One region of the Listeria aquatica genome, then DNA from elsewhere that is predicted to be linked to it. Evidence: riboswitches for the same ligand, from Rfam matches in the RefSeq annotation. Region 1 holds a riboswitch; each other region holds the start of a gene.

Region 1 (3,267 bases):
GGCCACTTTCAGTGGGAATCGGTTACTTCCCACGCGTTTTTTCAATCGTTGCTACCGCTTGGCTCATTTTGTTTTTCATTGTTGCGAATGCAGTCACAACAGATGCAATTTGGTGGATCTATCCAGCGTCTGCTAGCCTATTTTGGCCGCTTTCAGTATTGCTTGCGAGACATCTGTTGACTTATTCTATTATTTCAACGATTCTTATTAGTATCTTTTTCATTGTGGTTAATGTAATCACTTCGAAAGAAACGATTTGGGCGATTTATCCAATTTTTGCAGTGTTGTGGTGGCCGCTTTCGATTTACTTTTTTGTATATCGGCGCAAACAAACCAAACAAAAATTTATTTAGTTTTTTTCATCATTCTTTCATAAACAGATGGTATAATAAAAAAATGAATCTGTTGAAAGTGAGAATTTTTGGATGTTAAAAACGAAGAAATTTTGGATTATAGCAAGCTTTATCTGCGTGTTGGTGATTATGGGGACACTCTTAAAATCTTCTTCACAGACGTATGATGAACAATCGCTTGTACCTGTGATGGATAAAATATTAGCGAATAAACCGTTTGAAGGTTTACTTTCCCACGTTTCTTTTGTATATGCAAATGATGAAGTGAGTATCGCGCACTTGGGGTACAGTAAATTTTTAGAGTTTTTTATTCGAAAAGGCGCACATTTTGTGACCTATTTCTTGATGGGAGCAAGTTTATTTGCAGGAATGTATTTATGGCGAAAGAAAAAGCTTTGGGCTTTTCTTGTGGCACTATTAGTTCCTTTGCTGTTCGCGGCAAGTGACGAGATTCATCAACATTTTACAGGCGGACGAACTCCGCTTGTTCAAGATGTTATTTTGGATTTTTGTGGAGCGACAGTGGGAGCACTTCTATGTTTTTGGATACTGCGACATTTTGAAAAACGTAAAAATAACCGGACAGCTTAGATAGGGATCTAAGCTGTTTTTTGGTGAATAAATTTGCAAGAAACAGGAGGAAGGCAAAATGAAAATTAGTTTACCCAAAAGTTGTGAAAATGCACCAAGAAAGAAAATAGTAGCAGACTTTACGTTAGACTTACTTAAGCAAGAGCAAAAAACGATCTCAGAGTATGCGGATTTAGGCATAGCACTCCACGTTCTCCATGAAAAAAAGATTATCAGTGGGTTACCTAACTTGCTTGAGAGTTTAAAAGAAGAGAGAGAAAATCAAATTCGTGAGGTAATGGTGGAGCGCGTGATCACGCATGGAAATACGGCTGCAATTAATGGACAGATTTTCTTTGCGGAGGGTGGAAGGCTTGAGTTTTGTGATGTGTACCGATTTGCAAGCACTGTGAAAACGGCGAAAGTAAAGGAAATAAAACGTTATTGGATTTTCCAGAAATGTTAAATTTATTATTTTTTCTCAAGGGTTTGTTGACTTTATAAAAATAAACTGGTATTATTATCACGAAAAAAATATGTGAATAAACACTAGGGGAGCCTTTTGGCTGAGACGATTTCGGACCCTTTGAACCTGATCTAGTTTGCACTAGCGTAGGGAAGTGGTATAAATCTTTCTTTCAAAGGGTTTATGTACTTTTGGAACCACTTCAAAAAATTGAAGTGGTTTTTTGTATGCTTAGTTTGTTCATGAGGAAAGAAGGAATTTAAAAATGAAATGGAAAATGAAAGAAATTGTATTGGTCGTTGTATTATCTATTGTATGCGGCATTGTGTATTTAGGGTGGTCAACTTTATATCTGCCTCTTTCTGCTTTACTTGGGCCAATAACAAGCAGTTTGATGTTTGGTATTTGGATTATTGCAAGTCCAATTACTGCTCTTATTATTCAGAAGCCAGGAGTGGCCCTTATTTCGGAAATTATTGCCGCATCAGTGGAAGTTTTTACGGGCTCGCATTTTGGGCTTTCCTCGCTACTAATTGGAATTTTTCAAGGTTTAGGTGCTGAATTAGCTTTTGCTCTATTTGCCTATAAGAAATTTTCTACTTTCACGGTTATGCTTTCTGGGGCACTTGCGGGTGTGGGTTCTATCATCTACCAGATGATTTCAAGTGGATGGAGCTACTTTACACCCCAAATGTTTGCGACGGCTACAGTTGTAACTATTGTTAGCGGAGCCGTATTAGGAGGATTACTTGGACAATTGGTTGTTTTAGCTTTAAAGAAAACAGGTAGCCTAAACGGATATGCAGTTGCTAAAAATAAGGAAGTCAAGTAGTCATGGATATAGGCTGCAATAAAGCTAGCGTTCGCTTTGAAGAAAATGAACATCAAACTCTAGAAAATCTCTCTTTATCTGTTAAAAAAGGAGAAAAAATTTTGTTACTGGGTCCGAGTGGTTGCGGTAAATCAACTTTGCTTGCTACACTTGCAGGGATAATTCCTAAATCCATAGAAGCGGAAGTAGTAGGCGAAGTAGCTGCTGCTAGACAGGCTGGTTTTTTGTTTCAAAATCCTAACGAACAATTTTGTATGCAGACCGTTGGAGAAGAAGTTGCATTTAGTCTAGAAAATCGTGCTATTTCATTTTTTGAAATGGAGGCATTGATCGATCACTTTCTTCAGCTCGTTGGTTTAGATGAGAAAAAAGAGACCTTAATTCATGAATTATCGGGAGGAATGAAGCAACGACTCGCATTGGCATGTATTTTGGCGCTTCAACCAGATGTACTATTTTTAGATGAACCAACAGCACAGTTGGATCCGTTAGGAAGACGAGAATTTGCTCAGTTACTTGGGGAAATTGCTCGTGATGCGAATCAAACGATGGTTGTCGTTGAACATGATTACGAAGAATATTTAGATTGGCTAACACGAGTCATTATTTTTGATAGAAATGGAAGGATTCGTTATGACGGTGTTCCAAAGCAAGTCTTGCAAACTTATAGAGAGGAATGTCTTCAACTAGGGATTCGCTTACCAACCTTGTTTCCCTTTTCCTGGGAAGAAATTGTTACGTCAAGGAAGAATCCATTAGCAAAGAACTGGAATACTTTTCTTTCAGAGAAAGAGAAGCAAGAAAAAAATCAAGAAACAGGAGAAAGTATCTTTACAAGTAAGAAGGCCATTGTTGGATATAAAAACAAAAGGATATTATCCGATCTTTCCTTTACAGTACATCGTGGAGATTGGATCGTAATTGCTGGTGAAAATGGAGCGGGGAAAAGTACTTTAATTAAAAGTATGGCGCATTTAGAGCCCCTTTTAGCTGGAGAATTTTATTTTTTAAATAAAAATATAAAGAAATGGAGGGATCGATCATTT
Region 2 (3,267 bases), 820 kb from region 1:
AAATCTTCAGGATGAAGCCCGACACTTGGCTCATCAAAAATGTAAAGAACATCAGACAAAGCACTGTTTAAATGTTTCGTCATTTTTAAGCGCTGTGATTCCCCGCCAGATAAAGTAGCTGTCTTCCGGTCGATCGTTAAATACCCTAGCCCTACAGCAGACATGCTTTCGAGCCGATTTCGCAAATCTTTTTGTATAACGGCCGTTTGATCCTCTTTAATCTTCTTCAAAAAACGAAGCAAATCCTCCGCTGACATTTTTGCACAATCTCCAATTGAATAACCTAAAATTTTGGCAGAACGAACCGTTTCGTTAACACGCGTCCCGTGACAATCTGGACATTCAACAGTGTTCGTTACACGTTTCAAATCAGCTTGATATTTTGCCCCATTTTTTTCAAGCAAGGATTTGCGAATTCGCTCAATCACGCCGACATATTCTGCTGTCTTTGGAAAGTGCTTCGTAGGATTTTCTGGTTTACTTCCCGTATCATAAAGAAGTTTCTCTAATTCCTGCGCTGAATAGTCTGCGATCTTTTTATGATTATCAAAATAACCCGATTCCGTATAACGTGAAAGACGCCACCCTCCAGGTTGAAAGGTTGGAAATTGAATGGCTCCTTCATTCAACGATTTTTCAAAGTCAATCAAAGCAGAAATATTGAAATCTGTCACTTCACCAATTCCTTGACACGTCTTACACATCCCTTGAGGATTATTAAAAGAATACACCATAGAATAACCAATAAAAGGTTGTGCAAGCCTTGAAAAAAGCAGTCTTAATCCAGTATAAATATCTGTCATCGTTCCAACAGTTGAACGGGCATTTCCCCCTACTTTTTTTTGATTGATGACAATCGAAACCGGTAAATTTTGAATGCGTTCTACATCTGGTTCCTCGTAATGCGGTAAAATTTGTTGAATATAGCTCGAATAGGTTTCGTTTAGTAGACGCTGTGACTCAGCTGCTAAAGTGTCAAACACGAGTGAAGATTTTCCCGATCCCGAAAGACCGGTTACAACGGTAATCTGTCCTTTTGGAATACTGACGGAAATATTTTTCAGGTTATTCGTTTTGGCGCCTTGTATGGAAATTTCTTCATGCATTCTTCTTCCTCCTCTACGCTCGCTTCTCACAATTCTTATTCTATGCTTTCTAGATAGAAATTCAACCATTACGCAAAAGAACGCTTCTCAAGTGAGAAGCGTTCTTCAATCCTTCCATTATTTAGGCAAAAAAAGTTGCGGTTTGATTTGGAGAATAATTGAGACAACAGCCCCTGCGACAAGGATCGTCGCTAAGCCACTTGCACCATTCATAACAAGTGAAAAGAGTTGAGCGCTCCAACCCTTAAATGCATAAGCGCCCCAAAAAACAACCCCAGCAACATAGTGCCAAAAATAACGAGCTACACCTCCAATAAACATGGAACTCCAAGCATAAAACTGAGCTTGCTTCATATTTTTTTGTTTAAGTGCTGCCTGGACATTTTTAGCAAATATTCCAGCAAAAGCAACAAAAGCAAAAGCGAGGATATATTCAATTAAAGCTTGGTTCCAAGTTAGAATATAGGCTTTTCCAGTTAAAAAATGGAGCAAACCCCAAAGTATGCCAGCGAAACCAGCTGCAAAAAAGCCGCGCCGCAGAGCAATCACATACATCGGAATCATTCCAAGCGAAATAGAGAAACTCGAGCCAAAATCAAGTGGAATGAAACTTAGCACCATTGCAATGGCTGCAAAAATAGCGCACTCAATCAAAATCAATAATCGTTTACTTACCATAAAAAATAAACTCCCTTCTTCTTTTGGTCAAAAACGTACCCCAGAAGAAAGCAGTTTTCCGGACTAACTAGAAAAGTGCAATCGCCACAATCCCTACGCTCGTTTTAACGAACAGGTTCAAAGGGTCAGAGTCTCGAAGACTCAATCTCAGCTAGAAGCTCCCCCTGTGGTAACGTTTATGTAGTTTGAACAAATTTATTATAAGGTGAATGCCCCAGAAAGTAAAGTTCTTTTATCTAGAAACTGTGAATTTCGGCTTGTTTCTTTTTGGAAAGTTTTGATAAAACAAGCTGATAACTATTTGTTAAGATGGCTTTCTCTAGTTCAAAATCGATCTTTTGATCTTGTGTTGTCACCACTGAAATCCAGTGTGTTTTATTGAGATGATACCCTGGAATAATCGCTTCATATTCTTCGCGAAGACGCTCCGCTTTATCAGGTTCACATTTCGCACTCACAAACAATTGCCCTTCTTTGTAGTGAATGAGCGCAAACATTTTTTCGCCAACGCGCATCACATGGAAATTCTCTCCAAATGGAAATGTTTCCACTGCGCCTTTAAGCGTTAAACAAAAATCGATACGTTTCTCTAGGTTAAATGGGTCTTTTTCTAACATAGCCATTCCCCCTTACTTTCCCATTTTAACATGAGAAAAACTTTATTTACAATTCAGAGCATGTTATGATAAGAGTAATGTGCTTTTTAGGAGGAAAAAAATGTTAACTGTTAGTAACGTTGGACTACGCTATGGCGATAAAAAATTATTTGAAGATGTTTCCATTAAATTTACACCCGGCAACTGCTACGGCTTAATCGGAGCAAATGGCGCTGGTAAATCTACGTTTTTAAAAGTGCTTTCTGGGGAAGTAGATTCACAGTCTGGAAGCGTGCATATCACACCCGGTGAACGACTTGCGGTTTTACAACAAGATCATTTCCAGTATGATGATGAACTCGTTTTAAATACTGTGATTATGGGACACAAAAAGCTTTATGACATTATGACCGAGAAAAACGCTATTTATATGAAACCTGATTTTAGTGATGAAGACGGTATTCGGGCTGCAGAGCTTGAAGGCGAATTTGGTGAACTTGGCGGTTGGGAAGCGGAAGCAGATGCAGCTATTTTACTAAAAGGGCTTGGTATCTCGCAAGATTTACATGATAAATACATGAAAGACTTAACCGGAAGTGAAAAAGTCAAGGTTTTACTTGCGCAAGCGCTTTTCGGAAAGCCTGATATTTTGCTCCTAGATGAACCGACCAACCACTTAGATATCCGTGCGATTCACTGGCTCGAAGAATTTCTCATCAACTTTGAAAACACCGTTATCGTCGTTTCTCATGATCGTCACTTCTTAAACAAAGTTTGTACACATATTGCCGATCTCGATTTCAGCAAAATTCAATTATACGTCGGAAACTATGATTTCTGGTATGAATCAAGTCAATTAGCGCAACAAATGATGGGCGATCGAAACA
Region 3 (3,267 bases), on a different contig from region 1:
AACATGCCACCGCTTTGCGGCAACAAACGAGCTAGTCGTTGTAAAAATACAATTCTCGCCCCGAGCCGCATAGGCATATCATGTAAGGATAGAAAAATTTTTACCATCCCATTTAATAGTAATAATATCAACATTTTTGATTTTAGGTTTTTTTCGCAACATTTCTTTTGAAAATAAATACAGCAATGTTTTAATAGCAAAAGCATGAGTAACAATCAGGACGTTTGGATTATTCAAGTGAATAAAATGATCAGCTGTATCTTTGAGAAAACTTTCCAATCTATCCGTAATCATATGAAACGGTTCAACCATACCTGTTATGTCGGATTTATAAATAATCTCATGAACTTCTGGCAGACGGAAATTAAGTTCTGAAAAATCATTTTGTATCTGTAATTCATTCATCATACTGGAAATAAACTTATTATTATTTTCTGCTTCCCAGCAGCCCAAACACCATTCGCGGAGTCTTTTATCAGTAATAACTTGCAGTTCATTTTGCCCCTGTGCAGTTAATATGGTTTTTCCAGTCTGTAAAGCTCTGGATGTATCACTGGAAAATGCAGCTGAAAATTGGACATTTTTTAGTTGCAGTCCTAGTTGTGAGGCTGTTTGGATTCCTCTTTCAGTTAATGGGGAATCTACCCAACCTTGTGCTTTATGTAAATGGTTAAGTAATGTTTCCCCATGTCGAGTAACATAGAAAGTAACTGTTGAATTCATGTTTTAGCCTCCGAAATAATCTTATCTAATCCCTTTACCTTATCAGCAATAGTCGAACCAAGAAATTACTAACATTGTACCAGACCCACCCGCCCAAAACAACGCTAAAGTAAAGGCGTAACGGCGGGATGTAGATATTAGAAGGAGAATATATTCCTTTGTTCTTCGACTTGGCGGTGTTGAAGTAAAGTTGTCTTCAAATTTAACAGACTATGGAATTTGTTCCGCTACTTCCATTGGATGGAATAGAGAATGTAGAATACTTAGACAGAGTAAAAATAAGAGAGCATTCAGTCATTATAGAAAGATATAGTTTGATGGTTAAAGCGGTCTTAGATAAATATAAAATTGAACAATTCTATCAATAAGTTGAAAATATGTGTTAGTTTTTGTGGATGGGGGCATTTTTTGCTTGTTTATTTTTAGCAAATCGAATTTTTTGTCAAAGTCATAAAGAACAACTATGTGATTTGGAAAGTAGTCATTACATTTGTCTGTCCATTATTTATTTTGGTGACAATGGGAGCAATTTTTTATGCCTTGTTAGGTGAAGGGGATAAATAGTAAATTATAATATAGGAAGATGTGAAAGATCGTGAATTGAATTTCAAGTCTAGAAGTTATAACTTTTAGACTTGTTTTGCTGTAACGAAAGAACAGGACTTTTCGTATAGTGATCTTAGTTTTGTTTTGAATAATTCAATACATTAAAGGGAATTGGAGGCCATTTTAAGATAAGCCGACAAAAACTATTCTGTATAAAAATCAGTTTTGGCTGAGTAAAATGGAGGAAAGTTGTCGCTTGGAATAGGCTATGTTATGATTGAAAAAAGTAAATAATGCAACACTAGGGGGGCCACGGTTGTGGCTGAGATAGGAAGTGTACTTTCTGACCCTTTGAACCTGTTTGTTAGTGCAAGCGTAGGGAAGTGGAAATTTCAAAAAGCAACGTGCTTTTCTATTTCTTTGTTTGTTTTTACATACATGGAAACAGAAAGTGCGTTTTTTTGTGCTAAGAAATAGGCGCATTTTTTCTAAAAGAAAGGATGATGGCTATATGGAATTTGTGAAGATTTGGGAAGAAGAAGCAAACGATGTTTGGCAGGAAAGTCTCAAACACCCATTTGTGCAGGGACTAGTAGATGGCACACTTGAAGAAGACAAATTTATTCATTATTTATTACAGGATTACTATTATCTAACACATTTTGTGAGAGTGATTAAACTAGCAAAAAGACAAGTATGTGATCCTAAAATTAAGAAAGAATTAAATCAAGTGCTTAGACGCCTAAGTGCCTCTGAGCTAAGCATGCGGCAAACCTTTTATCCTAGAGCTGGAATTAAGGAACAAAATCTACTTGTGGTACAACCGTCACCTGCAGCCTATCACTATACTTCTCATCTATATAGGACGGCTTTTGCTGATGAATTTGGAGTAACGATGGCTTCGCTTCTGCCTTGCTATGCGTTATATGCAGATATGGGCAATCTATATGCGAAGGAAAAAAGTCCAAATCCGCTTTATCAAGAGTTATTAACAAGCTATTCGGCGGATGAATATCAGGCAGCAGTTTTCTTGCAGAAAGAACTTGTGGAAAATGCAGCGCAAGATGCTGATAAAAAAGTACGTGAACAGATGCGAAAAAGCTTTTTAATCAGCGCAGAATTAGAAGTTGAGTTTTTCGATATGGCATTCCAAAAACAAATGTGGCGAGGTGTAAAAAATGCGACGATTTGATTCATTAGAGCAAGTGAAAAAGGGAAATCCATTAGTGCATAATATGACAAATATCGTTGTGGCTGGAGATTTGGCTGATGGTTTACTTGCGATTGGTGCTTCACCCATTATGGCATCGGCTTTAGAAGAAGTAGCCGAGATGGCGGAGAATGCTGATGTGCTTGTCATGAATATTGGCACGCTTGATGCTGAACTTGTTCGGGCGATGAAACGGGCTGGAGCAGCGGCGAATGAAGCAGGGAAGCCCGTTGTACTCGATCCAGTTGGTGTTGGAGCAACAAGTTTTCGCCGTGAAGTAGTAGCTGAACTACTTGAGACAATAAGGTTTACGGCGATTCGCGGTAATGCGAGTGAGATGGCCGTGCTCGCTGGTGTAGAATGGCAGGGCAAAGGTGTTGATGCAGGTAGTGATCATGTAGATCAAATCGAGATTGCACGACAAGTGGCGAAAAAGCACAAAACAATCGCCGTTTTGAGTGGAGCGAGCGATGTGATTTCAGATGGTAAACGGTTTGCGAAAATCACAAATGGTAGTTCACTTTTACCGAGAATTACGGGTTCGGGCTGTCTTTTGAGTGCGGTTTGTGGGGCCTTTATTGCGACTTTACCGATTGATGCGGCTTACATGGCGTGCCTTGAGGCCTGTGCGAGCTATGCGGTTGCTTCTGAATTTGCAGAAGAAAGCCTTAGTGCCAAAAATTTACCGGGATCATTTCGGCCAGCATTTCTGGATGCGCTCGCGAATTGGTCGAAAGAGGCCATTCAGGAGCACGTCTTCATTGAAGAAGGGAGGCATGCGGAATGAA

What was found. A riboswitch is a leader RNA that binds a small molecule or an ion and turns the genes downstream of it on or off. The one in region 1 is predicted to bind thiamine pyrophosphate.
Region 2: another riboswitch for thiamine pyrophosphate. It lies ahead of thiT (energy-coupled thiamine transporter ThiT); the one in region 1 lies ahead of HB912_RS00295 (ECF transporter S component).
Region 3: another riboswitch for thiamine pyrophosphate. It lies ahead of tenA (thiaminase II); the one in region 1 lies ahead of HB912_RS00295 (ECF transporter S component).

The regions. Positions count from the first base shown of each region.
Region 1 is NZ_JAARRM010000001.1:39,259-42,525, forward strand. Features, by position in the region: gene HB912_RS00280 (hypothetical protein) at 1-353, shown strand, start outside; gene HB912_RS00285 (VanZ family protein) at 426-944, shown strand; gene HB912_RS00290 (hypothetical protein) at 1,003-1,389, shown strand; TPP riboswitch at 1,465-1,559, shown strand; gene HB912_RS00295 (ECF transporter S component) at 1,655-2,221, shown strand; gene HB912_RS00300 (ABC transporter ATP-binding protein) at 2,224-3,267, shown strand, end outside.
Region 2 is NZ_JAARRM010000001.1:854,528-857,794, reverse strand. Features, by position in the region: gene HB912_RS04260 (ATP-binding cassette domain-containing protein) at 1-1,106, opposite strand, end outside; gene thiT (energy-coupled thiamine transporter ThiT) at 1,224-1,784, opposite strand; TPP riboswitch at 1,857-1,959, opposite strand; gene HB912_RS04250 (MmcQ/YjbR family DNA-binding protein) at 2,021-2,401, opposite strand; gene HB912_RS04245 (ABC-F family ATP-binding cassette domain-containing protein) at 2,502-3,267, shown strand, end outside.
Region 3 is NZ_JAARRM010000006.1:78,460-81,726, reverse strand. Features, by position in the region: gene HB912_RS11810 (histidine phosphatase family protein) at 79-723, opposite strand; TPP riboswitch at 1,563-1,668, shown strand; gene tenA (thiaminase II) at 1,781-2,461, shown strand; gene thiM (hydroxyethylthiazole kinase) at 2,448-3,266, shown strand; gene thiD (bifunctional hydroxymethylpyrimidine kinase/phosphomethylpyrimidine kinase) at 3,263-3,267, shown strand, end outside.